DNA from 4 places in the Streptomyces sp. NPDC021080 genome. Region 4 is predicted to be linked to each of the others. Evidence: riboswitches for the same ligand, from Rfam matches in the RefSeq annotation. Region 4 holds a riboswitch; each other region holds the start of a gene.
What was found. Region 4 has a riboswitch for cyclic di-AMP ahead of ACH4S8_RS38795 (transglycosylase family protein). Riboswitches for the same ligand answer to the same signal wherever they lie in the genome.

Region 1 (7,114 bases), on a different contig from region 4:
CACGGAGATCCGGAGGTCGTAGCCGCCCGGTTCCTCGGAGGCGTCGTCGAGGTAGGGGAGAAGGGGGTGCGTGCGGACGGGTGGGGCCACCAGTGCGTCGTCCAGGGCGTCGAGCGGGGTGATCCACGCCGACACGGACGTGGCGAAGGACTTGCCGAGGAAGGGGCCGAGCGGGACGTACTCCCAGGCCTGGATGTCGCGCGCCGACCAGTCGTTGAGCAGGCAGAGGCCGAAGACGTGGTCGCGGTAGTCGCCGAGCGCCACCGGCCGGCCCTGTTCCGAGGGGGTGCCGACCACGAAGCCCACCTCCGCCTCGATGTCCAGACGGATCGAGGGGCCGAAGACCGGGGCGGCGTCCGCGGGGGCCTTGCGCTGGCCCGAGGGGCGGACGACATCCGTGCCGGAGACGACGACCGTGCCGGAACGGCCGTGATAACCGATCGGCAGGTGCTTCCAGTTGGGCGTGAGGGAGTCGGCGGCGTCGGGGCGGAAGATCTGCCCGACGTTCCGGGCGTGGTTCTCGGAGGCGTAGAAGTCGACGTAGTCCGCGACGGTGAACGGGAGGTGCAGCGTCACGCCGGAAAGCGGGTGGAAGTGGGGGGCGAGAGTCTCCCGGTGGGCGGGGACGGTCACCCAGGCCGTCAGCGCGCGCCGGACGTCGGACCAGGCGGTGCGGCCCGCGGCGAGCAGCGGGTCGAGGGTCGGCTGGGCGAGCAGCCCGGCGTAGGGGGAGCCGAGCGCGCGGGCCGCGGCGCCCGCGTCGAGCACGTGGTCGCCGAGCCGTACGCCGACGCGTCGCTCGGGGGCGCCGGCCGGGTCGGTCAGGGAGAACACGCCGTACGGCAGGTTGTGCGGGCCGAAGGGATCGCCCTCGGGGACATCGAAGGGGGGCATCGGTTGGTGCCTCGCTTTCGGGTTCGTACTCGCCATGTGGTGCATGCGTTCCACGCTTTTTATGTGGTCGGGGCCCACGTTACGGGGGAGCGCCCCTGCTGTGGCAGGGCCTAAAGAGTTTGTGATGTCCGTATTGTTCTTGTCGGGAACGGTAATTCCGGCTTGGTGCCAGATGGGGCGCGGGTGGGGTGGGGCCGGTCCGGCGGGGGCGTGAGGGGGGTGGGGCTGGGGGAGGGGGGGAGGGGGCCCCTAGTCACGCGTTCCAGAGAATGTGTCAGTCGACGCCGGTCGACGCCGGTCGGCGCTGGTCGGCAAGTTCCGGGTCGCCGGGATCGCCTCACACGCGCCCCGGTCTTGCCCCGGGCACGCTCCCGGCCATGCCCCGGCCGCGCCCCTGGCCATGCCCCAGTCACGCACTTGTCCATCCCGTCCACCATGCCCGTCCCCTCGGACGCGTCACCGGATCGCCGAGCCGGGCTCGGACCGGCCTCTGTCGGTGCCGAGTTGGGGGGCCAGCGGCCCAACGAACCCTTTGTGTGACGGACTTGGCGGTGCCTGTCGCGTCATGGGTGTCCTGGCGTGTACCCGTGCCGGAATGGCCTGTTGGCGAGTTGCCCTTGTTCCAGGGGGTGTTGGGGTGTTGTGGTCGGTCGTGTGCGGGAAAGTCGGTGTGGGCGGAAGCGGAGCTTGAGTGATCCGAAGCGGTCGCAACGCGCTTACCACCGTGCGGTGAACGGCGTTGCTGACGGGATACCGGACGTCGTCCGGTTCACGCCGGGCCGATGAGTCGTTCGATCCGTATTCTTCGGATCATGGCCGCTCCGACTGCATATTCACTCATCGCCACTGACCTGGACGGAACGCTGCTGCGCGGCGACGACACACTCTCCGACCGGACACGTGCCGCGTTGGCGAAGGTGACCCGGGCGGGTGCCCGGCATCTCGTGGTCACGGGCCGTCCCGCACCGCGTGTGCGACCGCTCCTGGACGAACTCGGCGGCGAGGGACTGGCGGTGTGCGGGCAGGGAGCGCAGCTCTACGACGCCGGCGCGGACCGCATGCTGTGGTCGGTGACCCTGGACAGGGAACTGGCGGAGACGGCGCTCGGCAAGATCGAGGCGGAGGTCGGGCTGTTGTACGCGGCGGTCGACCAGGACGGAGTGGACGGGCTGACGCTGATCGAACCGGGTTATGTGATGCCGCATCCGACGCTGCCGGCGGTGCGGGTGCCGCGCCGGGACGACCTCTGGGCGGAGCCGATCAGCAAGGTGCTGCTCCGCCATCCGTCCCTGTCCGACGACGAGTTGGCGTCCGCGGCACGGGGAGTGGTCGGTTCGCTGGCGACGGTCACCATGTCGGGGCCCGGAACCGTCGAACTCCAGCCATGCGGGGTGACCAAGGCGACGGGCCTGGCTCTCGCCGCGGCGCACCTCGGACTCACGCCGTGCGCGACGCTCGCCTTCGGTGACATGCCCAATGACATCCCGATGTTCGACTGGGCGGCCCGGGGTGTGGCGATGGCCAACGCCCATCCGGAGCTGAAGGCGGTGGCCGACGAGATCACCCTGTCGAACGAGAACGACGGGATCGCCGTGGTCCTGGAGCGCCTCTTCGGCTTCTAGGGGCGTCGGCGCATCCGTGACGCACCTCCTGCACACCTCGACACATCCCAGCGCTCCGATGCACCCCTACACACCCCTGTACACCCAACGCACCCGCCGACGGGCCGGGGAGGCGCCGTCGGCGGGTGCGGGTGAAGAAGGGGGTGCGGGGCGGGATCAGTAGGCGCCGTTGACGTTGTCGATGGAGCCGTAGGTCTTGGCCGCGTAGTTGCAGGCCGCGGTGATGTTCGCGACCGGGTCGTAGATGTTCATCGACGTGCCGGCGACGTGGTACGCCTGGAAGGTGGGGTCGATGACCTGGAGCAGACCCTTGGAGGGGATGCCCGCGGCGGCGTTGGAGTCCCAGTTGTTGATGGCATTGGGGTTGCCGGAGGACTCGCGCATCACGTTGCGGTGGATGCCGTCGTAGCTGCCCGGGATGCCCGCCTTGGCCATGACGTCGAGGGATTCCTTGATCCAGCCGTCGAGGTTGTTGGCGTACGTCTTGACGGAGGCCTGGGTGACGGTGGTCGTCTTGGACTTGGCGACGGCGGAGGTCGCGTTCGCCGTGGTGCGGACGGTCGTCGTCCCCAGCGACTTCGTGCCGACGGTCAGCTTCAGGCCCGGACGGATCAGGGCCGGGTTGTCGCCGATGACGGCGCGGTTCGCCGTGTACAGCTTCTTCCAGCCGCCGCTCTTGGGGTACTTCTTCGCCACCTTGGAGAGGGTGTCGCCCGCGACCACCTTGTAGGTGATGAGGTGCACGTTGGGGACCACCGCGGTGTGGGCGGCCTGGGGGGCCTGGGCCGGGGTGGCGGCGCTGGCGCCGGTGGCGCTCACGAGCGGGAGGGCGAGGGCGATGCCGCCCGTTCCGGCGGCGATCATGCCCCGGGTGATGACGTTGGTCTTCGTGCGGCGGTGCTTGCCTCGTATGGGCATGACGAATTTCCTCTCCGACGCCTGCGAGGTGAGCTGTCGGGTTCGGGCGGGAGATGCCCGGCCGCGCTGTGAGCGCGGCTTCACCCCTAGCCGGTCCGTTATGTCCGGATCGGCGGCTTACCTGTGGTTCCCCCGCTCCTGCCGTGCGTGGGTCGATGGGTTTCCGGGCGGCGGCAGGATTCGGCGATCCGCCCGGGGTCGACCAGAACGTATGCGAGAGCACATGTCCGAAACAAGGCGAGATTTGACTGCGAAGATCGCTTTCTCCTGGTTGGGGCGGTGGTGAAAAGTCCGATTGTGCCGGAATTGGATCCTCAACTTGCCTTTAGCGAAGGGGTTGGTCGGGAGCGGGTCCATGGCGGCGGCCGGACTCGCCGGTGACCCAACTCACGAGACCAAAGAGCATCAAGGAGGCATGCGGGGTAAATCGGGCATTGCGCTTGTGGTGGCGGCCGCTGCGGGGCCCTCCGGAGGGTGCCGAGCGGCCCTTCGTGCGGCGGGAATTGTGGCGCGGGACACGTCGGGGAGCGCGGCTCGTCGGGGACGGAAGCGCCGACCGCGCGGGAGCCGGACCCGACTCGGTGCGAGGTGAACTGCAGCCCGCGTCAAGGGAGTTCGCTGTAAGTGCGAGGTGCATGGGGTGAACTCCCGCACTCCGTAAGCCCCGTAAACCCCATAAGCCCCGTAAGCCCTGCAAGGTCCGTCGGCTGTGTCGGCTGTGTCGGCTGCGTGGCTCCGCCGGCCGGCCGTGCGCGGGATTCGCTTCTGGGCCCGGTGGAAGGCGACCCCGTCGCAGCCCTTGCAGGGGACGAGGCGCCCCGTGTCGACCCCCGTGTGCCGCGAGGAGCGCACCGGCGCCGGGGTGTCCCGGAGCGCGTACGCGGCCGGGGTCACCGAGAGGGAGGGCCGGGCGAGGTCGCCCACCTGGAGGTCCGGGGGTCCACGCGTACACGGTCGCCGGAGGGTGCGCGTCCATCACGTACGGGCGCAGGAGGGGGACGGAGGGCGCGTCCGTCTCCTCGTCCCCGCGCCGGTGGCCCCACCGGCGCGGCGTCTCCCGCGGGAGACCGATCGCCGGTCCGGGCGGCAGGTCCCGGTCCGGGTGCTGGCGGGACCAGGAGCCGATGAGGCCGCGCACGTCCACGTGGACGGGGGTGTGGCCGTGCCCGGCGTACCAGGGGTGGCGTTGCCGGTCGCGGCGCCGTTCCGCCGGTCAGGTGGTGAGGGGGGTGCTCCGGAAGTGTCGGTACGGGCTCCTCGGTCGGCGGCCTTCAGATCCGGGCGTGCAGACGGGTGCCGTCCGAGAGGGGGACGAGGGCGTCCTCATGAGTGATCTCGTAGGAGAAGGGCGTACGGATGCGCATGAGCGTCACCCCGATGGACGGAATGTGTCGTGCGGCACGGCTGGAGGACGGGAACCGTCCCGTCCCGGCCGCATGCGGTTCGGGCATGGCGGTGACACGGTCACCCCTTCCGGGTACTTCGCCGCATGTCGTCGTACGTCGCTTCGCATCATCCGATCATGGTCATACCGTCGGTGATTCGGATGGCGCCCGCGAGCCGGGGTACCCGCCGTTGGGGCACGCAGGTGCTTCCCGTCTGCCTTCCGGGTGTACTCCCGCACACCTCCTGGCGGAGCGAAGTGGGCCGGGGGACGGTGGGCGCTCGCGGTGATCGAAACCTGACCGGATACGCTGACTTGAGTGATGGCAGCGACACATCGACAAACCGTGTCATCGACCGAATGATCGACCGAGTTCGCCATGTGATCGTCAGCAGACAGGAGAACCTCTCGTGACCGTCGTCGGGCCGTTCGGGCTGAGCGTGCGGGACCAGGCTCTCGAAGCCGATGTCCAGGCCGGATTGGCGGCTGTCGAGGAGGGTTTGCTCGAAGCCACCAAGAGCGAGGTCCCGTTCATCACGGAAGCCGCCCAGCACCTCGTGCGGGCCGGCGGGAAGCGGTTCAGGCCGCTGCTCGTGATGCTCGCCGCGCAGTTCGGAGACCCCTACGCGCCGGGTGTCGTGCCCTCGGCCGTGGTCGTCGAGCTGACCCATCTCGCCACGCTCTACCACGACGACGTGATGGACGAGGCCGAGGTCCGGCGCGGGGTGGCCAGCGCCAACGCCCGCTGGGGCAACTCGCTGGCCGTCCTCACCGGCGACTTCCTCTTCGCCCGCGCCTCCTACATCCTGGCCGACCTCGGGCCCGAGGCCGTCCGGATCCAGGCCGAGGCGTTCGAGCGGCTGGTGACCGGGCAGATCCTGGAGACCGCGGGACCGCGCGACGGCCGCGACCCGGTCGATCACTACCTCGACGTGCTCGGCGGCAAGACCGGATCGCTGGTCGCGGTCGCGTGCCGGTTCGGCGCGATGATGTCGGGCGCCGACGAGACGGTCGTGGACGTGCTCACGCAGTACGGCGAGCGGCTGGGCGTCGCCTTCCAGCTCGCCGACGACGTCCTCGACATCGCGTCCGACTCGCACGAGTCCGGCAAGACGCCGGGGACGGATCTGCGCGAGGGCATCGCCACGCTGCCGGTGCTGCGGCTGCGTGAGCGCGCCGAGCGGCTGGGGCTCGCCGAGGACATCGCGCTGTGCGAGCTGCTCGCCTCCGACCTGACGGACGACGCGCGGCACGCGGAGGCGCTGGCCCGGCTGCGGGAGCATCCCGCGCTGGAGCAGGCGCGCCGGGACACCGTGCGCTACGCGGAGGAGGCGCGCGCCGCGCTGGCCCCGCTGCGCGAGTGCGACGCGAAGGCCGCGCTGGTCGAGCTGGTGGACGCGGTGGTGCACCGGGCCGGCTGAGACGCCGTCTCTTGTGCACCGGCCCCGGGTACGTATCTGTCCCGGGTGCGTACCTGTCCCGGGCGGGTACCTGCCCCGCGTGTGCACAGGTCCCGGGCCGGTGGAGGCCGGCCCTTGGGTGTCGTCGGGCCGGCGGAGGCCGGTTTCTTTCGCTGTCACCGAGCCGGTGGAACCGGGCTCCTGGAGGGCGGCGCCTAGGTGCCGCCGGGCCCCTGGAGGCCGGTTCCGTGTTTTCGCCGGGCCGGTGAGGGCGGGTGTCCGGTGTTCACCGGGCCGGCCGGAGCGACTGTCGGTGGCCTCCGCCGGCTCTTTCCCCCGCGGTGGCTGCCGTCAGTACCCGCTGCCGCTTCCCGTGCCGGTGGTGGCCGGACTCGAGGACGACGACGCCGAGGCGGGTGTGGTGATCTTCGCTCCGCTGGGGGTGACGGCCCACCATGTTCCGTCCACTCCCTGGCCGTACGGCTCCTTCGGCTCGTCGTCCTTGGCGTACCGGTAGAGGGGCCAGCCGGCGAGGGTGATCTGGGTGCTGCCGTCGTTGCGCTTCACCGTGGAGACCAGGCTCTTGTCGATGCCCTTCGTGGTCACCGAGCCCGGTGAAGTGGTCGTGGCCGCCGGCCAGAGCGCGGCGCAGGTGCTGTAACAGGTGACCTTGGTCGGGTTGGCCGAGTCCGCGTCGAAGCGGTACAGGACGTATCCCTTTCCGTCGGTCACGACCGTGCCCAGTTTCGCGACGTTGGCGGTGGTCAGCATCGACGTGGCCGATCCCGTGGTGGCTTTCTGTGTCGAGCCGCTGTTCTGGGGGGTGCTGGTCCCGCTGCTGCTACTGCTGCCGCTGCCACCGCCGCCCCCTCCGCAACCGGCGAGCGTGAGCGCCA
Region 2 (7,114 bases), on a different contig from region 4:
GGTCCGATCCTGACCTATGCGACCGCTATCGGCCAAGGAGAGTTTGCACAACAGAGACGGTTCGACGTGTGGGTATTGCCACATCATGCGCCGCCGGAGCGACCGCTAGGGTCTGTTCACTGCCTACAAATCACCGTCACCGCACCCTGGCGAGACCCGGAGGACACATGGCGTTCGGCTGGATCGACGAGCAGGCCGAGGCGCGCCGCCGGGCCGGACTCGTGCGTACGTTGCGGCCCCGTCCCGCCGACTCGCCGCTCCTCGATCTCGCGAGCAACGACTATCTCGGGCTCGCCCGCCATCCGGAGGTCACCGAGGGCGCGGCCGAGGCCGCGCGCGTCTGGGGCGGCGGCGCGACGGGCTCCCGGCTCGTCACCGGCACCACCGAACTCCACGGCGAGCTGGAACGCGAACTGGCCGACTTCTGCGGCTTCGAGTCCGCGCTCGTCCTGTCCTCGGGCTACGCGGCCAACCTCGCCGCCGTCACCGCGCTCGCGCCGTACGGTTCGCTGGTCGTCTCGGACGCCGGCAACCACGCCTCCCTGATCGACGGCTGCCGGCTCGCCCGCGGCACCACGCAGGTGGTCCCCCACGCGGACCCCGACGCCGTGCGCAAGGCGCTCGGCACCCACGACGGACCCGCCGTGACCGTCTCCGACACCGTCTTCTCGGTGGACGGCGACGCGGCCCCGCTCGCCGGACTCGCCCTGGCCTGCCGGGAGTACGGCGCCGGGCTGATCGTCGACGACGCGCACGGACTCGGTGTCCTGGGAGACGGAGGCAGGGGCGCTCCGCACGCGGCGGGACTCGCGGGGGACCCGGACGTCGTCGTGACCGTCACGCTCTCCAAGTCGCTCGGGAGCCAGGGCGGAGCCGTCCTCGGCCCGGCGGCGGTCATCGACCATCTGGTCAACGCGGCGCGCACCTTCATCTTCGACACGGGCCTCGCGCCGGCGGCGGCGGGCGCGGCCCTGGCGGCGCTGCGGCTGCTGCGCCGCGAACCCGGGCGGGCGGCACGGGCGCGCGAGGTGGCCACGGCACTGCACGCGCGGCTGACGGCGGAGGGTCTCTCCGCGGTACGGCCGGACGCGGCGGTCGTCTCCGTGCGGGCACCGTCCCCCGAACGGGCGGTGCGATGGGCGGCCGACTGCCGCGAGGCGGGCCTCGCTGTCGGCTGTTTCCGTCCCCCGTCGGTGCCCGACGGTGTTTCGCGGCTGCGGCTGACGGCCCGCGCGGACCTCACCGAGGAGCAGATCGAGCATGCGGTGGACGTGATCAGCCGGAACCGGTGAACCGGTGAACCGGTGAACCGGTGAACCGGTGGAGCGATCGAGCGGTGAACCGGTGGAGCGATCGAGCGGTGAACCGGTGGAGCGATCGAGCGGTGAACCGGTGGAGCGATCGAGCGGTGAACCGGTGGGTCGATCGGCCGGTGATCCGCCGGAGCGGCCGGCCGGTGATCAGACGGAGCGGTGAGCCGTGCGGGGCCGGTCCAGCCCGGTGATGAACCCCTCCCAGACGTCCGGGGGGAACAGCAGGGCGGGTCCCGCCGTGTTCTTGGAATCGCGCACCGCGACCATTCCGGACCAGGGTCCGGTGCTCGGGCGTGCTGTCTCGACGCAGTTGTTCATCCCGGTGCTGCGGCTGCTGCGCAGCCATCGCACAGGGTGCAGTGAAGTGCTGGAGGGTACGTACCGAGGCATTGCAGACATGACGTGCCTCCTTACGTGTTGTCACCTATCGCGGCGATGTAGTCCAACGAGTCCTCGGGTGAAAGGGCGTGGAACTGAAGGGCGTTGAAGGCCTCGGCGTAGGCCTGGAGGTCTTCTTTCCGTTCGAGATAGAGGCTACTCGTCAAGTGGTCGAGAACAACCACATCCAGATCGGTTGTGTTCGGAAATGAGAAAATAACGAAAGGACCGGTCACGCCGACGTGTGCCCCGGCGGCGAACGGCAGTACCTGGAGCCGTACTTGGGGCAGGACGGCGGCCTCCCGCAGTCGGCGCAGCTGGCGTGCCATGACGTCGGGGCCGCCGACCTCCCGCCGTAACACCGCCTCGTCCAGGACGGCGGACAGCTTCAGCGGCGGGTTCGCGCGCAGGACGTCCTGCCGGGCCAGACGCACCTCGACCAGGGCGTCGAGCTTGCTCTCCTCCAGTCCGTCCACGGCGGCCCGTGTCACCGCACGGGCGTACTCCGGTGTCTGCAGCAGTCCGGGTACGACAGAGGTCTCCAGGGTGCGCATACCGCTGGCACCCGACTCCAGGCTGATGAAGTCGCGGTAGGCCTGCGGGAGTACGCCGCGGTACGCGTGCCACCAGTGGTGGCGGCCGTTGCCCTCGGATCCCGCCAGCACGACCAGGAGTTCCAGCAGTTCGGGATCCTCGACGCCGTACGCGTGCAACAGGCGTTCCACATCGGCCGGTTTCACTCCGCTGGTGCCGGTTTCGATCCGGCTCACCTTCGACTGGTGCCAGCCGAGCAGACGGGCCGCCTCACCGCTCGTGAGGCCCGTGCCCGCGCGCAGTGCGCGCAGTTCGGCGCCGAGTTTGCGCCGGCGCACCGCGGGACCGTGCTGCATGTCCGTTCTCCTTACTCCCTCCAAGTCGCCCGAATACGCTCTGCCGACGCAGAGTTCACCGCATCGAGCGACAGATATATGCATTACTCGGTGGATCGCACCCACGACCGGCCCGGTAATGGCAGTCTGGCGCAAGCACCAGTCCGGGACCGTACTCGAACCATCCGCTCGGTGTCGGGCTCCGGTCCCGTGGGAAAGGGACGAACGTCGCCATGGCAGACCATCAGGAAGCATCCGTCACCCTGCCGAGCGAACCGGCCTCGGTTTCCGTGGCCCGTAAATTCGTCGCCGAAGTGCTGGCCGAATGGGGCCTGCCGCGCGACGGCGAAGTCGCCGACACCGTCCGCCTGATCGTGTCCGAACTGGCCACCAACGCCGTCCAGCACACGTTCGGGCAGTCGCCCACCTTCACGGTCGGAGTGCGCCTCGAACGGGAGGAACTGCTGCGCATCGGCGTCACCGACAGCCATCCACGGTTCCCGAAGCGGCTGCCCGCGGCCGTCCAGCAGGACAACGGCCGCGGGATGGTGATCATCCGCTGGCTGACCGCCGAATGCGGCGGCAGGCTTTCCGTCCTGCCGACCCGGGAGGGCGGCAAGACGGTCTCCATCGAACTCCCGTGGACGGTCCCGGTGCGTCCGGTGCCCGCCGGGTGGCCTCAGGAACCCTGAGACACGTCGTCCCGGCGTCCCGCGGCCTCCGGCCTGCCGTCTCCCGCCCGGTGCCGTCCGGCCCGCCCGAAGGCACCGCGCAGCAGGGCGCGGAACGCGTCGGCCGCCGGTGCCGCTCCGTCCGTCCGGTGGACGACCGAGATCGTACGGCGCAGATCTCCCGGCTCCAGCAGTCTCGTGCCCACCGGCGTCGCCGCCGTCGCCGCCACCATCTCCGGCACGACCGCGACCCCGAGCCCGGCGCTGACCAGCGCGCACACCAGGGCGTAACCCGGGGTCTCGACGAGCACCGAGGGTGTGGCCCCCGCCCTGGCGAGCGCGGCCTCCACCCCCTGCCGGGGAGGGTGGTCCGGGGCCATGCTGATCAGTGGCTGCCCGGCGAGCCCGGCGAGCGGCAGCCGCGCCGAACCGCCCGCGAGAAGGTGACCGGGAGCGGTCACCAGCACCAGTTCCTCGACGAGGACCGGCTCGACGCCCACGGACGACGGGAGCGGAACCGGCGGGGCGGGCTGGTAGGTGTGCGTGAGCGCCAGGTCCACCTCGCCGGCCGCGACCGCCGCGATCCCGTGCGGCGGTTCGTAGTCGGCGACCGCGAGGGCCACGTCCGGGTGGGCCCGGCGGAAGGCGCTCAGCACGGGCGGCAGCAGATGGATGCCCGCCGTCTGGAAGGTGCCGAGCCGCAGGGTGCCGCCCGACAGTCCCGTCAGACGGGCCAGTTCGTGCCGGGCCAGCTCCATCTCGTCGAGGACCCGGCGGGCCCGTACGACCAGCAGTTCACCCGCACCGGTGAGCCGGGTCCCGCGATGGGAGCGGACCAGCAGCGCCGTCCCCGCCTCCCGCTCCAGCTTCGCCACCTGCTGGGACAGCGCCGGCGGGCTGTATCCGAGGCGTTCGGCGGCCCGGGTGATGGACCCCGCCTCGGAGATCGCCACCAGCGCCGCGAGTCGCGTCGGGTCGTACACCGCATCCCTCCCCGGCCCGGCGGCACCCTTCCGGGTCTAAACGATCGCTTAAGACCGGGCCAGGATATTCGACATACCTGCTGAAGGCCCGTGCCCGGCAGTCTGGGGGCATGGACGCACAGCTGATCGCCTTCACGGGCGTCGCCGCGGGCATGGTCGCCATGCCGGGCGCGGACTTCACCGTCGTCGTACGCAACGCCCTCGTCTCCCGCCGGGCCGGAGTCGCGTGTGCCCTCGGCATCGCGGGCGGACTGCTGCTCCACACCGCGCTCGCCGTCGCCGGGGTCGCCGCCGTCCTGACCGCCGTGCCGGCGCTCTTCCGGACGCTCCAACTGCTCGGCGGGGCCTATGTGCTGTACCTGGGCCTGCGCACGCTCGGATCGCCGGGCCGTCCGAGCGAGGTGGCGGCCGACGGGACCGGCACGGCCCGGAGCGCACGTCCGCTGCGTCAGGGCTTCGTCACCAACGCGCTCAACCCGAAGGCGCCCATCACGTTCCTGAGCCTGCTGCCGCAGTTCGTGCCCGCGGGCAGTGCCGCGATGCCGCGGACCCTGCTGCTCGCGCTGATCGTGGTCGTCCTGGCCCTGGTGTGGTTCCCGGCGGTCGCGCTCCTGGTGGACCGGCTCGGGCGGTGGCTGCGCGGGCCGCGTGCCGCACGTGCCGTCGCGGGACTCACCGGCGGCGCCCTCACCGCTTTGGGCCTCGTCCTGGTGCTGGAACCCCTCACGAGCTGAGGGGGCGTGCGGAGCGCTTCGGGAGCCCGGAGCCCCTCGGGAGCCGAGAGGCCGTCCGAAGGAGTCCCCCGGGTGCCGGGAGGGCGCCGCAGCGGCCCGGGAAGGGCCCGCACCGGGGGCGGCGAGGTCCGCCGCCCCGGGCGCGGGTCAGCCGACCCTGCCGTACCAGACGCTCCTCGTCCAGATCCTCTCGAGCTTCACCACTTCCCCGGTCTTCGGGGAGTGCCAGATCTTTCCCTTACCGGCGTAGATGCCGACGTGGTACACGTTCCGGCCCGAGTGGAAGAACACCAGGTCACCGGCCTTGCGGTGCGAGGCCGAGACATGGTGCGTCTTGTTGTACTGCGCCGCGGCGGTACGGGGCAGCGTCTTGCCCGCCTTCTTGTACGAGTAGAGCGTGAGCCCTGAACAGTCGAAGCGGTGCGGTCCGGTGGCGCCCCACTGGTAGGGGGAGCCGTGCTTCGACGCCGCGACCTGGAGTGCCCGCGTCGCGAGAGTGGCCGCCTCGGCGTCGGGTGCGGCGCCGGGAACCACCAGGCTGCCGCCCACCGCGGCAAGGGTGAGGGCCGAGGCCGTACCGGCCCTGGTCCACAGCGACGGGACACGATTGAGCGCAGTCATGCGCAACCCTTCGTCAGCCGCCTGTGAAGGATGACCTGTCGGATTCGGGCTGGCGAAGTTGCCCGGCCGCGGTTGCGGCTTCACCCCAAGGACCGCCCGGAACTGTTCCGGCGGCCCGTCTAGCTGGGTCCTCCACTCCTGCCGATCCACTCCTGTCGACCGGGCATCCGGGCGGCGGCAGGACTCGGCGTCCGCCCGGACCGCCCCGCCGCTGTGGCGGGGGCTTGTCGTCGGAAGGGATCTTCACTCATGAGAGTCGAAAAAACCGAGCGGAACCGGCGTTTTGTGGGCTTACTCACCAATCACCCGTTCGAGTGAACACCCCTCTGTTCGGGCACGTGTTGGGGACACCGATGAGGTCCGCACCTGCGGCGAAGGTCCTCATCCGGCCTTTGCCCTCCGCGTGTTGCGCAACTCGGAGGGGTCGCAGAAAGGACCCGTAAATACGCCATCGGGGGGTACACCATCCGGTCCGTTTGAGTCGCGGGCTGGACGTCACCGCCCCGCCGCGCGTACCGGCCCGCCGGTGTGGGTCCGTCAACTTCCCGGTTCGGGCGGCACGGTGACCCGGGCCGCCCGGCGCTCACCGCCGAGCACCCGCAGAGCCTGGGCCAGTGTCGGGGCGTGCACCTCGCTCTCACCCCGCTGGTGCATGAGCGCGAGAGCGTCCCGCAGGGCCTCCGCCTTGCCGACCAGCGCCTGAGCCGCCCTCAGGCCGCGATAGGTGTCTCCGGGGCGGGACGGATTGATGCGGCCGACCAGGTCGACCACGTCGAGATAGCGGTCGATCAGCTCGGCCTCGGCGCGGGTCAGTGCGGGCAGCGGGGGAAGGTCCGGGATCATCGGCCGCTCACCTCGCGCCGGGCGTCCGGCCCGCGGGCCTGCGGCTCGGGACGATCCGGTCGATCAGCCCGTAGGCCAGCGCCGTCGGCGCGTCGAGGATCTTGTCGCGCTCGATGTCCGCGGCGACCCGCTCCGGGCCCTGTCCCGTGTGGCGCCCGAGCATCTCCTCCAGGATCTCGCGGGTGCGGGCCAACTCCTCGGCCTGGATGACCAGATCGCCGGTCTGCCCCTCGACCGGCTCCGGGAGCGACGGCTGGCGGAGGAGCACACGGGCTCCCGGCAGCGCGAGCCGCTTGCCCGGAGTCCCGGCGGCCAGCAGCAGCGCCGCGGTCGACTCCGCCCGGCCGAGGCAGATCGTCTCGACGTCGCAGGTCACGAACCGCATGGTGTCGTAGATCGCGGTCATCGCGCCGAAGGAGCCGCCCGGGGAGTTGATGTACAGCGAGATGTCCTGCTCGGGCGCCTGGTGTTCGAGGTACATGAACTGCGCCGTGACGTCGTTCGCCGCGGTGTCGTCGATCGGTGTCCCGAGGAACACGATCCGCTCGCCGAGCAGCTTCGAGTACGGATCCAGGGTCCGCACTCCCGTGCTCGTGCGCTCGGTGAACTCGGGCAGGACGTAGCGGGCGGACGGGCTGTCCATGGCGCGCCTCCTCACATCGATGTCTGTAAAAAATGTACAGGACGTACGTCGTCAGGGGA
Region 3 (7,114 bases), on a different contig from region 4:
GTCGCCCCGGGCGACCGCGTCCACGATCCCGCCGTGCTCCGCCCAGGACTCGGCAGGATCGGCCGGCGCCTCCACCGCGTACATCCAGGCGATCTTGTGGCGGAGCTGGGCGAGCGTGGAGGTCAGCGCGGGACTGCCGGACGCCTGCGCGAGCGTCTCGTGGAACCAGCCGCCGAGCGAGCGCAGATCCTCGCTGTGGCCTCGCCTGGAACGCTCCTGCCCCAGCCTGACCAGACCGCGCAGCACCTTGAGATGGGCTTCCGTGCGCCGCTGCGCGGCCCTCGCCGCGCCCAGCGGTTCCAGCAGCATGCGCATCTCCAGGAGGTCCGCGGCCTCCTGCTCGGTGGGCTCCGCGACACACGCGCCCGCATGCCGGCGGGTGACGACGAAACCCTCGGCCTCCAGCGTGCGCAGAGCCTCGCGCACGGGGACGCGCGAGACGCCGTAGCGCCGCGCGAGCAGTTCCTCGGTGAGCCGGCCGCCGCGCTCGTAGACACCCGCGACGATGTCATCACGGATCGCCGTGCACACCGAGTGCGCCGGAATACGCATGACCGACCTCCGCTTTAATCCCCGTGAAACGCCGTCGATTGACGCTTCTTCAGTGACTCTATTGCAGGAAGCCTGAATTTCCGATGGCATGCCTGAATCCATGGATATTTTTTGGACAGACGGCGTCCGGAAACGACGAAGCCCCGGCTCGATGAGCCGGGGCAACGAAAGCGGCGAGAAGCCGCGAAGCGGTCGTCAGACGTTGACGCCGTGCGAACGCAGGTACGCGACCGGGTCGATGTCCGAGCCGTACTCCGCGGTCGTACGGGCCTCGAAGTGGAGGTGCGGTCCCGTGGTGTTGCCGGTGTCCCCGGAGAGGCCGATCTGCTGCCCCGGAGTGACCGCCTGCCCCACGGACACCCCTATGGACGACAGGTGGCCGTACATGGTGTACGTGCCGTCGTGCATCTTGATCACGACTTGATTGCCGTACGCGCCGCCCCAGCCGGCCGTGACGACCGTGCCGGAGCCGACGGCGTGGACCGAGGTGCCGGACGCGGCGTGGAAGTCGACACCCGTGTGGCTGCCGGAGGACCAGAGGCTGCTGCTGGCCTGGTAGCCGGTGGAGACGTACGAACCGGTGATCGGCATGACGAAGGTGTTCAGTCGCTTGCGCTCCGCCTCGCGGGCGGCGCGCTCCTTGGCCTCACGGAGCTTGGAGGCCTGCTGCGCGGCCTCCTTTCGCGCGGTCTGCTCCGCCTGCTTGCGCGCGGCGGCCTCGTCGGCGGCGCGCTGCTGCGCGAAGGCCTGGGCGTCGATCTGGTCGGCGACCGTGTCGTTCAGGGTGACCGTCTGGGTCAGCCCGGTCTGCTCGACGGAGGCTTCCGCGGCGAACGCGGGGGCGGCCAGGGTGCCGATCACACCGGTGGTGGTGAGCGCCGCGACCCCGACGGCGGTCGTGGTGGTGCCGTGCACCCGGCTCGTACGACGATGCTTGCCGGTGCCACAGGTGAACGCCATGGAGAGGCTGATCCTTTCCTTCCCTCTCGCCTACCGGGTTAGCTGACGGGTTCGGAGCAGGAAGGTCTCCTACGGACCCCCTCCGGGGAGGGCGTCCGATTCACCCCAGGGACTGCGTGGGTCCCCGGCTCCCCTGACTCGCGTCATGGGGGACTCGGCGATGACTGTCCGGTGCCGCGGGCGCGGCGCACTGCGTGACGAACAGTCGGACCGACGCTAGACGGGGCCTCTTTCGAACAACAAACGGATCACGATTTTTGTAATCCATCCCACAGGGCAGAACGGCAACCGCCGTACGAATACGGACATCTCGCGAGGAGTGCCCGAAAAGAAGAGGGCCCTGACGGCTCTTCAGCAGTCGGGGCCCTCCTCGGTCACTTCGGTTCTACTCGGCGGCCACCACGGTGACTTCACCGATCCCGAGGGCCCTGACGGGCTCCGCGATCTGCGCCGCGTCGCCCACCAGGACGGTCACCAGGCGGTCCGTCGGGAAGGCGCTCACGGCCGCCGCGGTGGCCTCCACGGTGCCGGTGGCGGCCAGTTGACGGTAGAGCGTCGCCTGGTAGTCGTCCGGCAGGTGCTGCTCGACCTGGTCCGCGAGCGTGCTCGCGACGGCCGCCGCCGTCTCGAACTTGAGGGGCGCGACCCCCACCAGGTTCTGCACGGCGACGTCGCGCTCCGTGTCGGTCAGTCCCTCGGCCGCGAGCGTGCGCAGCACCTTCCACAGGTCGTCGAGCGCCGGACCGGTGTTGGGGGTGTCGACCGAGCCGCTGATGGCGAGCATCGCGGCGCCCGTGCCGTCCGGCGCGGAGCGCAGGACCTGCCCGAACGCCCGCACGCCGTAGGTGTAGCCCTTCTCCTCGCGCAGGACCCGGTCGAGGCGCGAGGTGAGGGTGCCGCCGAGGCAGTAGGTGCCGAGGACCTGGGCGGGCCACACGCGGTCGTGCCGGTCGGCGCCGACCCGGCCGATGAGCAGCTGCGTCTGGACAGCGCCGGGGCGGTCGACGATGATCACGCGGCCGGTGTCGTCGGCGCTCACCGGCGGGACGGGAAGCGGCTCGGCGGACGATCCGGTCCACGAGCCGAGCGTGTCGGCGAGCAACTCGTCGAGATCGACTCCGGTCAGGTCGCCCACGACGACGGCGGTGGCCGTGGCGGGACGCACGTGCTTCTCGTAGAAGGCGCGGACGGCCGACGCGTCGATGTTCCGGACGGTCTCCTCGGTGCCCTGACGCGGGCGCGCCATGCGCGCGCTCTCCGGGAACAGCTCCTTGGAGAGCTCCTTGGCGGCACGGCGGGCGGGATTGGCCGTCTCGTGCGGGATCTCGTCCAGCCGGTTGGTCACCAGCCGCTCGACCTCGCTGTCCGCGAAAGCGGGGGCCCGCAGGGCGTCGGCGAGCAGGCCGAGGGCCTTGGCCAGGCGCGAGACGGGCACTTCGAGGGACAGGCGTACGCCGGGGTGGTCGGCGTGCGCGTCGAGCGTGGCACCGCAGCGCTCCAGCTCGGCGGCGAAGTCCTCGGCCGAGTGCTTGTCGGTGCCCTCGGAGAAGGCGCGCGCCATGATCGTGGCGATGCCGTCCAGGCCCGCGGGCTCGGCGTCCAGCGGCGCAGCGAGGATCACCTCGACGGCGACGACCTGCTGGCCGGGGCGGTGGCAGCGCAGGACGGTCAGACCGTTGTCCAGGGTGCCGCGCTCGGGGGCGGGGAACGCCCACGGCTTGGGCTGTCCGGCCTGGGGCTGCGGGTGGAAGTCCATGGTGGCGAGCTCGGTCACTTCGCCGCCTCCTCGTCGGTCTCGTCGGCGGAGTCAGCCGCGTCGGCTGCTTCGACGGTGGTCGGCTCGTACACGAGCACCGCGCGGTTGTCGGGGCGCAGGCGGGCCCTGGCGGCATCCCGGACCTCTTCCGCGGTGACGTCGAGGACGCGCTGCACGGCGGTCAGGGCGAGCTGCGGGTCGCCGAACAGGACGGCGTAGCGGCACAGTTCGTCGGCGCGGCCCGCGACGGTGCCGAGCCGGTCGAGCCATTCGCGCTCCAGCTGGGCCTGGGCGCGCTCCATCTCCCTGGCGGTGGGGCCTTCCTCGGCGAACCGGGCGAGCTCCTCGTCGACGGCCGCCTCGATGACCGGGACCTCGACGTCGCCGGACGTCTTCACGTCCAGCCACCCCAGGGAGGGCGCTCCGGCGAGCCGCAGCAGGCCGAATCCGGCCGCGACGGCGGTGCGGTCACGGCGTACGAGCCGGTTGTAGAGCCGGGAGGACTCGCCGCCGCCGAGGACGGTGAGCGCCAGGTCGGCCGCGTCGCACGCGCGCGTGCCGTCCTCCGGGAGCCGGTAGGCGGCCATCAGGGCGCGCGCCGGGACGTCCTCCTCGACGACCTCGCGCAGCTGCTCCCCGATGATGTCGGGCAGCGAACCGTCCCGCGGGGCGGGCTTGCCGTCGTGTCCGGGGATGGAGCCGAAGTACTTCTCGACCCAGGCGAGCGTCTGCTCCGGGTCGATGTCGCCGACGACCGACAGCACCGCGTTGTTGGGCGCGTAGTTGGTGCGGAAGAACGTGCGGGCGTCCTCCAGGGTGGCCGCGTCGAGGTCCGCCATCGACCCGATCGGGGTGTGGTGGTACGGGTGGCCCTCGGGGTACGAGAGCGCGGTGAGCTTCTCGAAGGCGGTGCCGTACGGGACGTTGTCGTAGCGCTGACGGCGCTCGTTCTTCACGACGTCGCGCTGGTTCTCCATGGACTCGTCGTCCAGTGCCTCGAGCAGCGAACCCATGCGGTCGGCCTCCAGCCAGAGGGCGAGCTCCAGCTGGTGGGTGGGCATGGTCTCGAAGTAGTTGGTGCGCTCGAAGCTCGTCGTGCCGTTGAGCGAGCCGCCGGCGCCCTGGACGAGTTCGAAGTGGCCGTTGCCGTGAACCTGCTTGGAGCCCTGGAACATCAGGTGCTCGAAGAGGTGGGCGAGTCCGGTCCGGCCCTTGACCTCGTGGCGCGAGCCGACGTCGTACCAGAGGCACACCGCGGCGACCGGGGTCAGATGGTCCTCGGAGAGCACCACGCGCAGGCCGTTGGCCAGGCGGTGCTCGGTCGCTGTCAGGCCGCCGGAGCCTGCCTCAGCTGTGGCCGTGTGACCCATGGGCATGTACGTCCCTTCGATCGCGGAACTGCGTCATTCCTGTCGGTCCTGCCACTGTATGCAAGCGCGCGGACGGCTGGCGCGGTTCCCGCGCCTCGTACGCCGAGAGCGAGACTCACGCGTGTCCCCGGCACACCCCGGGAACCCGCTCCGGGAACCGCCTCGAACCCGCCCGTCGGCCGCCGGGCACCGTGTTCGACGGCCGCCCGTGATCGTTCCCGGCGACGCCCGCGGAGGGTGCCCGAGGGGCGCTACGGACGGGTCGCGGTCGGCGTTGTCAGTGGGGCGGTCCACAATGGTGCGCGTCAGAACCCGTTCATGCCCCGGCAGAGACTGTGAAGGAGCCGCAGCAGCGATGGCCCGCCGCAGCACGAAGACCCCGCCGCCCGACGACTCGTACGAGGAGAAGATCCTCGACATCGACGTCGTGGACGAGATGCAGGGCTCCTTCCTCGAATACGCGTACTCGGTCATCTACTCGCGTGCCCTGCCGGACGCCCGCGACGGCCTGAAGCCGGTCCACCGTCGCATCGTGTACCAGATGAACGAGATGGGCCTGCGCCCCGACCGCGGCTATGTGAAGTGTGCCCGTGTCGTCGGCGAGGTCATGGGTAAACTGCACCCGCACGGCGACGCGTCGATCTACGACGCCCTGGTGCGTCTGGCGCAGCCCTTCTCCATGCGTCTGCCCCTGGTCGACGGCCACGGCAACTTCGGTTCCCTCGGCAACGACGACCCGCCGGCCGCCATGCGGTACACCGAGGCCCGGATGGCCGACGCGACGTCGCTCATGACCGAGTCGATCGACGAGGACACCGTCGACTTCACGCCCAACTACGACGGCCAGGAGCGGGAGCCGGTGGCCCTCCCGGCCGCCTTCCCGAACCTGCTGGTCAACGGCTCGTCCGGCATCGCCGTCGGCATGGCCACCAACATGCCGCCGCACAACCTCGGCGAGGTCATCGCCGCCGCCCGGCACCTCATCCGCTACCCGGGGGCCGACCTCGAGACGCTGATGAAGCACGTCCCGGGCCCCGACCTGCCCACCGGCGGCCGCATCGTCGGTCTCTCCGGGATCAGGGACGCCTACGAGTCGGGCCGCGGCACCTTCAAGATCCGTGCCACGGTGTCGGTGGAGGACGTCTCGGCGCGCCGCAAGGGCCTCGTCGTCACCGAACTGCCCTTCACCGTGGGTCCGGAGAAGGTGATCTCCAAGATCAAGGACCTGGTCGGCTCGAAGAAGCTCCAGGGCATCGCCGACGTCAAGGACCTCACGGACCGTGCGCACGGCCTGCGCCTGGTCATCGAGATCAAGAACGGCTTCGTGCCGGAGGCGGTCCTCGAACAGCTCTACAAGCTGACGCCGATGGAGGAGTCCTTCGGCATCAACAACGTGGCACTGGTGGACGGCCAGCCGCTCACCCTGGGCCTCAAGGAGCTGCTGGAGGTCTATCTCGACCACCGCTTCGACGTCGTACGCCGCCGCAGCGAGTTCCGCCGCACCAAGAAGCGCGACCGGCTGCACCTGGTCGAGGGCCTCCTCGTCGCCCTCCTGGACATCGACGAGGTCATCCGCCTCATCCGCTCCAGCGACAACTCGGCGCAGGCCAAGGAGCGGCTGATCGAGCACTTCTCCCTCTCCGAGATCCAGACGCAGTACATCCTGGACACGCCGCTGCGCCGCCTCACCCGGTTCGACCGCATCGAGCTGGAGTCGGAGCGCGACCGTCTCAACGGCGAGATCGACGAGCTGACCGGCATCCTGGAGTCGGACGCCGAGCTGCGCAAGCTGGTCTCCGCCGAACTGGCCGCGGTGGCCAAGAAGTTCGGCACCGACCGGCGCACGGTGCTGCTGGAGTCCGCGGGCGCCCCGGCCGCGACGGTCTCGCTCCAGGTCGCCGACGACCCGTGCCGGGTCCTGCTGTCCTCCACGGGACTGCTGGCACGCACGATGACCGCCGACCCCTTCGGACAGGACCCGGACGGCAAGCGCACCAAGCACGACGTGATCGTCTCCGCGGTGTCCTCGACGGCACGCGGCGAGATCGGTGCCGTCACGTCCCTGGGCCGCCTCCTGCGTCTGAACGTGATCGACCTCCCGCAGCTGCCCGAGACGGCGTCGGCGCCCAACCTGTCCGGAGGCGCTCCGGTCTCGGAGTTCCTGTCCTCGCTCGAGCAGGACGAGACGGTCATCTGCCTGACGACGCTCGACGAGACGTCGCCGGGCCTCGCGATCGGCACCGAGCAGGGTGTCGTCAAGCGTGTGGTGCCCGACTACCCCTCGAACAAGGACGAGTTGGAGGTCATCACCCTCAAGGACGGCGACCGGATCGTCGGCGCCGTCGAGCTGCGCACCGGCGAGGAGGACCTGGTCTTCATCACGGACGACGCCCAGCTGCTGCGCTACCAGGCCTCGCAGGTGCGCCCGCAGGGCCGTGCCGCGGGCGGCATGGCGGGCATCAAGCTGACGGACGGC
Region 4 (7,114 bases):
GTGGAGCGCAGCAGCCACTCGGTGATCTCGCGGACGCGCGCGAGGGGGACCCGGGAGTGGTGGATCCGCTCGGAGTCGTACTCCTTCAGGTCCAGCGCGATCGCCGCGATCGTGGTGACCGAACCGGCCAGCCCCACCAGGGTGCGCGCCTCGCGCAGCGGGACGGTCTCCTCGGCGAGGTCCAGGGCCGACTCGATGTCGGCGCGCATGGCCGCGACCTGCTCCGCGGTGGGCGGGTCGGTCACGACGCCGTCGCGGACGAGGTGGCGTTCCGTCATCCGTACGCAGCCGATGTCCACGGAGCGGGCCGCGCTCACCCGGTCGGTGCCGACGACGAACTCGGTCGAACCGCCGCCGATGTCCACGACCAGGTAGGGCGTGGCGAGGTCGTCGCGCCCGGCCAGCTCCCTGGTCGCGCCGGTGAAGGAGAACTCGGCCTCCTGGTCCCCGGTGATGACCTCCGGTTCGACGCCCAGGATGTCGAACACCCCGCGCACGAACTCGTCCCGGTTCTCGGCGTCCCGGGAGGCGGAGGTGGCGACGAAGCGCAGCCGCTCCGCGCCGTGCTCCTCGATGGCCTCGGCGTACGCGTGGCAGGCGGCGAAGGTCCGCTCCAGCGCCTCGGGGGCGAGCCGGCCGGTGCGGTCGACTCCCTGGCCGAGCCGGACGATGGTCATCCGCCGGTCCAGGTCGGTGAGTTCACCCGTGCGCGGGTCCGCGTCGGCCACCAGGAGCCGGATGGAGTTCGTACCGCAGTCGACGGCGGCGACGCGGGTCACCGGCCGTCCTCACCGGACTCGGAGGACTCGCCGGGTTCGGTGGACTCGGCGGACTCGGCGGACTCGGCGGACTCGGCAGGCTTGAAGGCGAAGTGGCCGGCGTCGGCGCCCTCTCCGGTCGTCTCCACCTGCCACCCGTCGCCGGACGGCGGTCCGGCCTGGGTGACGCAGGCGCCCTTGCGCCACCACTCGGGCAGCATCGCGATGGCCTCGTCGCCGAGCGGGTTGACGCCCGGTCCCGCGGCCAGCGAGTGGGCCACCAGGACGTGCAGGCACTTCACCCGGTCCGGCATGCCGCCCGCGCTCGGGAAGCCCTCCAGGACCTCGATGGCGTCACGGCGCGCGATGTAGTCCTCGTGGGCGGCGCGGTAGGCCGCGGCCAGTTCGGGGTCGGTGGCCAGCCGCTCGGTCATCTCCTTCATGACCCCGTTGGCCTCCAGCGTCCCGATCGCGGACGCGGCCCGCGGGCACGTCAGGTAGTACGTGGTCGGGAACGGCGTGCCGTCGGGGAGGCGGGGCGCCGTCTCCACCACGTCCGGCTGGCCGCAGGGGCAGCGGTGCACGATCGCGCGCAGTCCGCGCGGCGGCCGGCCGAGCTGCTGCTTGAAGGCCTCGACGTCGGCGTCGGTGGGCTCGGTGCGCGGGGTGGTGGGCGGTGGCGTTTCCATGCCGTGAGTCACGTGTCTTTCTGGTCAGTTCATGGGTCGTCACTGGTCGGCGGCGTCGGATCTGTCCACGCCGTCCCAGACGTCGGTGTACCAGGGGCGGTCGGCGGCGCCCCGTTCGGCACGGGCCTGCTTCGCGGCGTCCGGGTCGATCACGACATAGCCGGTCTCGCCCGGCATCACGTAGTGCAGCCGCTGCCGGATCTGCTGCTTCGCGTACGCGTCGTCCTGCCAGCGCGCCTTGAGGTCGCGCAGCTGCTCGACCCGCTGCCGGGCCTGGTCCCGCTGCCGCTCCAGGTCGCCGATCTGGGCGCGCTGGGAGACGTACTGCCGCATCGGGTACGCGAGGGCGACGATCAGGGAGCACAGGACCATGGCGAGCAGCGCGGCCCGGCCGGTCAGCCGGGAGCGGCGCGCCTGCCGCTTGGTCTGGGAGCGGTAGACCCGGGCCGCCGTCTGCTCGCCGAGCAGCTTCAGCCGGGTCGAGGTGGAGAACCGGTCCCGGTCCTTCACGGCCATGAGTCCCGCCTCCCCAGTACTGGCCCGTCGTACGGGCCCGTCACGTGCGTACGTCCCCGCACACGGTACGGGACCGGGTACGGGGACGTACGAAAGGACGCTTCCTGAGCCGTACGGGTCAGCCCTTGAAGCGGGGGAACGCCGAGCGGCCGGCGTAGACCGCGGCGTCGTCGAGGATCTCCTCGATGCGCAGCAGCTGGTTGTACTTGGCGACGCGGTCCGAGCGGGCCGGGGCGCCGGTCTTGATCTGGCCGCAGTTCACGGCGACCGCGAGGTCGGCGATGGTGACGTCCTCGGTCTCGCCGGAGCGGTGGGACATCATGCACTTGAAGCCGTTGCGCTGGGCCAGCTCGACGGCGTCCAGGGTCTCGGTCAGCGAACCGATCTGGTTGACCTTGACGAGCAGGGCGTTGGCGGAGCCCTCCTCGATGCCGCGGGCCAGACGCTCCGGGTTGGTGACGAAGAGGTCGTCGCCGACGATCTGGACCTTGTCGCCCAGCTTGTCGGTGATGACCTTCCAGCCGGCCCAGTCGTCCTCGTACAGCGGGTCCTCGATGGAGACGAGCGGGTACGCGGAGACGAGCTCCTCGTAGTACTCGGTCATCTCGGCGGCCGAGCGGGACTTGCCCTCGAACTCGTACTTGCCGTCCTTGTAGAACTCGGACGCGGCGACGTCGAGGGCGAGCGCGATCTGCTCGCCGGGGACGTAACCGGCCTGCTTGATGGCCTCGACGATGAGGTCGAGGGCGGCGCGGTTGGACTCCAGGTTCGGGGCGAAGCCGCCCTCGTCGCCGAGGCCGGTCGACAGGCCCTTGGTCTTCAGCACCTTCTTGAGGGTGTGGTAGACCTCGGCGCCCCAGCGCAGCGCCTCGGAGAAGGACTCCGCGCCGATCGGGGCGATCATGAACTCCTGGATGTCCACGTTGGAGTCGGCGTGCGAGCCGCCGTTCAGGATGTTCATCATCGGAACGGGCAGCAGGTGCGCGTTCGGTCCGCCCAGGTAGCGGAAGAGCGGCAGGTCGGACGCCTCGGAGGCGGCGTGCGCGACGGCGAGCGAGACGCCGAGGATGGCGTTGGCGCCGAGCGAGCCCTTGTTGTCGGTGGCGTCCAGGTCGAACATCGCCTGGTCGATCAGGCGCTGCTCGGTGGCGTCGTAGCCGACGAGCTCCGGGCCGATCTGCTCGATGACGGCGAGGACGGCCTTCTCGACACCCTTGCCCTGGTAGCGGTTGGGGTCACCGTCGCGGAGCTCGATGGCCTCGAAGGCTCCGGTGGAGGCACCGGACGGAACGGCGGCACGACCCGTGCTGCCGTCGTCGAGGCCGACCTCGACCTCGACCGTGGGGTTGCCTCGGGAGTCCAGGATTTCCCGGGCTACGACGACGTCGATGGACGGCACGAGCATCTCCTTATGGGATGTGACGCGGTACGCGGGGCTCGGCAGCCCCGCGGGATGAGCCTAACCGGCTCACGGGGATCGGCCAGCGATCGACCGCCCCTCGAACGGACTGAGCCTACATATTGTTCCTGAACGGAACAAAAAAAGAAATAAAAAACCCCGCTCCGGCACGTGCGGGGGAACACGCGCCGGAGCGGGGAGCCCGTGGGGACGGGGAACCTCGGCGGGCTTCCGGTGACGGAGGCCGCGCGAGGGAGCTGTCTTCCGGCCGGGTGACGCGGCACGGTGCCGGGATCACGGCCACCTTCCGCCGAAGGTGGCCGGGCCGACCGGCGTGCCGCACCGCTCAGCGCAGGTGCAGCTGCTGGCCCGGGTAGATGAAGTCGGCGTCGGCGACGATGCCGTGGTTCAGCTTGAACAGGTGCTGCCAGCTACCCTTGACGTGCTTCTTCTCGGCGATCGAGCTGAGGGTGTCGCCCTTGACGACCTTGTACTCGCCGTCGCCCTTCTTGACCTTCTTGCCGGTCGGCGTGGTGACGGTCTTCTGGACGGCGGGACGCTCCGCGGAACGGGCGGCGTGCTGCTCCGTCGTACGGGTGGCGGGGGCGCTCTGCGAGGCGCTCGGCGAGGAGGACGTCGACGGGGCCGCGGGGGCCGAGCCGCCGGCGTACGGGGTGCTCGACAGGCCGACGCCGCAGGTCGGCCAGGCACCCTTGCCCTGCGCGGCGAGGACCTTCTCGCCGATGGCGATCTGCTGCGACTTCGAGGCCTGGTCGGCACTCGAGGCGTAGGCGGTGCCGCCGTACGCGGCCCAGGTGGAGGACGAGAACTGCAGGCCGCCGTAGTAGCCGTTGCCGGTGTTGATCGACCAGTTGCCGCCGGACTCGCACTGGGCGACCGCGTCCCACTCGGAGGCGGTGGCGGCGGAGGCGCTGCCGGCCGCCATCAGCGGCGCGGCGATGGCGACACCGGTGACACCGGCGAGCGTGGCGACACGGGTGGCCTTGTTCGGACGGCGGTGCTTGCCCTTGCCGGAAAACAGCATGGAGTGATCCCCTCACCGACGCCTGCGAGGTGAGCTGTCGGGTTCGGGCCGGTTGAGTTGCCCGGCCACGCGCCTTCGGTCCTGTCTCCAGGACGCCCGGTGCGCGGCTTCACCCCAAGCCGTTCCCGGATGTCTCTCGACTCCCGGGCCCGGCGCTTACCTTGGGTCCCCCGCTCCTGCCGACGGCGCATGACGCGACGACTGTTCCCGTACGGCCGTTGGCAGGATTCGGCGTTGCGACCGTCGGGGCCCGCTGTGGCGAGCGGTCACGACCGTAAGCAGTCGATCCGCGGAAATTCAAAGACGATCAGGGCTTCTGAGACCCATCTCTCACTTGCGCCAAATGGGACATTCCACAGCGAACCATGACGCGAACTCCCGCTGCTACTGGGCCTCTTCGGCGACGACCGCAATGCTCCGACCAGGGACGACGAGGCCCGGACCACTGTCGGCCGCGGCCGTGTCCGCGGTGGGCACGTCGTCCCACACGTTGTCGAGGGTGCCGGAGGCGTCCCAGATGCTGCCGAGGACCTTCGCGGCGTACGAGTCGTCGACGGTCGCGCTCGGGGCGCTCGCGGCATGCCGCCCGGCGGAGTTGTCGGTGCCACCACCGGTCGCGTTCTCGGCGGCTTCCCCGCCGCGGTGCCGCCCGGTGCCGCTGCTCGGCGCGGCGGAGGCGCCCGAAGAGGCATCTTCCTGGCCGGACTTGGCCGATTTGTCGCTCTTGTCGCCCTTCGCGCCCGAGTCGTCCGAACCCTGCGAGGCGCTGGGGGTCGCACTGCTGCCGGCCGCGCCCGAGGAGTCACTCGAAGAGGTCGAACCAGACGAATCGGCTGAAGCCGACGCACTGGGCGAAGTCGCCAAACCGGATGAAACGTAGGAACTGGAGTCGTCCGCGGTGTCCGACGAGTCGCCGGCCACGCCCGTGTCGACACTGATCTCGCCCGAGCCCTTGCTGAGCCCGGAGAGCGGCCCGCAGGTCGGCCAGGCCTTGAGGCCCTGGTCGGCGAGCACCTTCTCGGCGACGGCTATCTGCTGCGAGCGGCTGGCCTGGTCGGCACTCGGGGCGTACTCGAGGCCGCCGTGCGCCTCCCAGTTCTCCTGGTCGAGCTGAAGGCCGCCGTAGTAGCCGTTGCCCTGGTTGGCGCTCCAGGCGCCACCGCTCTCGCACTGTGCCACGCGGTCCCAGGTGGACCCGTCGGCCGCGCTCGCGCTCGCCGCGGCGAGCAACGGGATGGCGATCGCCGATCCGGTCACTCCTGCGGCGACGATGAGCGCCGGGGCCTGACGAGGGCGACGGTGACGGCCGTTCCCGGAGAGCATGCGAAAGCCTTTCGAGCGACAGCGGGGAGCACGTGACTCCTGCTAAGTGGGAAGTGCAGGTGCCGCGTTGATGGGTGAACGTAGCCGCAGTCGAACGCTGGTTACAAGTCGATGCAGTACAGATCACGCGAAGATCACAGATTTGATGGACCGTCACGTTCCGGTAGCCGTGGGAGCGCTGTTTCCGGTATGCGGAAGGATCAATTCGGCCGGGGCGGCGAAGGGTCGGCGATGAGCCGATCAAGGCCTATTTGACCGGGGTGAACTCCACCGGAAGTGTGCGCAATCCACGCATAATGAGGCCCCCGCGCCAGCGCAAATCGGCCGATTCTCCGGCGAGTTGGATGTCGGGAAGGCGGCCCAGGAGCGTAGCGAGCGCGGTCTGCCCCTCCAGCCGGGCGAGCGGCGCACCCAGGCAGTAGTGGATGCCGTGGCCGTAACCCAAGTGCTGAAGGTCACGTCGCGAGAGATCGAGCGTGTCCGGATCCTGGAAGCGTTCGGGGTCCCGGTCCGCGGCGGCGAGGACCACCAGCACGGGGTCGCCGGCCGCGATGTCCTGCCCGCCGATCCGTACGTCCTCGGTCGCGAACCGCCAGGTGGCCAGTTCCACGGGCCCGTCGTAGCGCAGGAGTTCCTCGACCCCCGTCTCCAGCAGCCCGCTCTCCCCGGCCGCGAGGGAGGCCTGGAGCCGCTCCCGCTGCCCGGGGTGGGTGAGCAGGGCGTGCATCCCGTTCCCGATGAGATTGACCGTGGTCTCGAACCCGGCGAAGAGCAGGATGAAGGCCATCGCCGCGGCCTCGTTCTCGGTGAGGTGCTCGCCGTGGTCGGAGGCGCGGATGAGCCCGGAGATGAGGTCCTCGCCGGGCTCGGGCTCCGCGGTCAGCGCCTCGCGCTTGCGGTGGATCAGTTCGGCGAGATATCCGCGCATCTTCTTCACGGACCGGGCGACCCCGCCCCGCGGCCCGCCGCCGTGCCGGATCATCATGCCCGCCCAGTCCCGGAAGTCGTCCTGGTCCTCGCGCGGGACGCCGAGCAGGTCGCAGATGGCGTAGATGGGGAGCGGGAAGGCGAACTCGTGGATGAGGTCGGCGGAACCCCGGGCCGCGAACCCGTCGATGAGCTGATCCGTCAGCTCCTGCACCCGCGGCGCGAATTCGGCCACGCGCCGGGGTGTGAACGCCTTGCTGACGAGCCGCCGCAGCCGGGTGTGGTCCGGCGGATCGATGTTCAGCAGGTGCGTCATCAGCTCGGCCTTGCGCTCCCCGGGAATCCCGGTCCGGCCCTTCGCGTGCTCGGGCTCGTCGTGATGCGCGGGGTTCTTGGACAGCCTCTGGTCGGCGAGCGTCTGCTTGGCGTCGGCGTACCGCGTGACGAGCCAGGCCTC

Region 1: linked by a shared signal. The riboswitch ahead of ACH4S8_RS39680 (transglycosylase SLT domain-containing protein) and the one ahead of ACH4S8_RS38795 (transglycosylase family protein) in region 4 are both predicted to bind cyclic di-AMP.
Region 2: linked by a shared signal. The riboswitch ahead of ACH4S8_RS10105 (C40 family peptidase) and the one ahead of ACH4S8_RS38795 (transglycosylase family protein) in region 4 are both predicted to bind cyclic di-AMP.
Region 3: linked by a shared signal. The riboswitch ahead of ACH4S8_RS13860 (M23 family metallopeptidase) and the one ahead of ACH4S8_RS38795 (transglycosylase family protein) in region 4 are both predicted to bind cyclic di-AMP.

What each region holds. Positions count from the first base shown of each region.
Region 1 is NZ_JBIRQM010000023.1:102,790-109,903, forward strand. Features, by position in the region: gene fahA (fumarylacetoacetase) at 1-894, opposite strand, end outside; gene ACH4S8_RS39675 (HAD family hydrolase) at 1,707-2,516, shown strand; gene ACH4S8_RS39680 (transglycosylase SLT domain-containing protein) at 2,673-3,434, opposite strand; cyclic di-AMP (ydaO/yuaA leader) riboswitch at 3,438-3,630, opposite strand; gene ACH4S8_RS39685 (polyprenyl synthetase family protein) at 5,229-6,239, shown strand; gene ACH4S8_RS39690 (hypothetical protein) at 6,570-7,114, opposite strand, start outside.
Region 2 is NZ_JBIRQM010000003.1:627,528-634,641, reverse strand. Features, by position in the region: gene ACH4S8_RS10135 (8-amino-7-oxononanoate synthase) at 168-1,292, shown strand; gene ACH4S8_RS10130 (DUF397 domain-containing protein) at 1,461-1,712, opposite strand; gene ACH4S8_RS10125 (helix-turn-helix domain-containing protein) at 1,724-2,581, opposite strand; gene ACH4S8_RS10120 (ATP-binding protein) at 2,794-3,252, shown strand; gene ACH4S8_RS10115 (LysR family transcriptional regulator) at 3,240-4,214, opposite strand; gene ACH4S8_RS10110 (LysE family translocator) at 4,325-4,948, shown strand; gene ACH4S8_RS10105 (C40 family peptidase) at 5,096-5,569, opposite strand; cyclic di-AMP (ydaO/yuaA leader) riboswitch at 5,573-5,769, opposite strand; gene ACH4S8_RS10100 (hypothetical protein) at 6,107-6,412, opposite strand; gene ACH4S8_RS10095 (ATP-dependent Clp protease proteolytic subunit) at 6,420-7,055, opposite strand.
Region 3 is NZ_JBIRQM010000005.1:121,702-128,815, reverse strand. Features, by position in the region: gene ACH4S8_RS13865 (GntR family transcriptional regulator) at 1-552, opposite strand, end outside; gene ACH4S8_RS13860 (M23 family metallopeptidase) at 748-1,512, opposite strand; cyclic di-AMP (ydaO/yuaA leader) riboswitch at 1,525-1,682, opposite strand; gene ACH4S8_RS13855 (M16 family metallopeptidase) at 1,898-3,286, opposite strand; gene ACH4S8_RS13850 (M16 family metallopeptidase) at 3,283-4,644, opposite strand; gene ACH4S8_RS13845 (DNA topoisomerase (ATP-hydrolyzing) subunit A) at 4,994-7,114, shown strand, end outside.
Region 4 is NZ_JBIRQM010000022.1:28,788-35,901, reverse strand. Features, by position in the region: gene ACH4S8_RS38815 (exopolyphosphatase) at 1-779, opposite strand, end outside; gene ACH4S8_RS38810 (DUF501 domain-containing protein) at 776-1,447, opposite strand; gene ACH4S8_RS38805 (septum formation initiator family protein) at 1,487-1,963, opposite strand; gene eno (phosphopyruvate hydratase) at 2,082-3,368, opposite strand; gene ACH4S8_RS38795 (transglycosylase family protein) at 3,709-4,407, opposite strand; cyclic di-AMP (ydaO/yuaA leader) riboswitch at 4,412-4,605, opposite strand; gene ACH4S8_RS38790 (transglycosylase family protein) at 4,792-5,730, opposite strand; gene ACH4S8_RS38785 (cytochrome P450) at 5,978-7,114, opposite strand, start outside.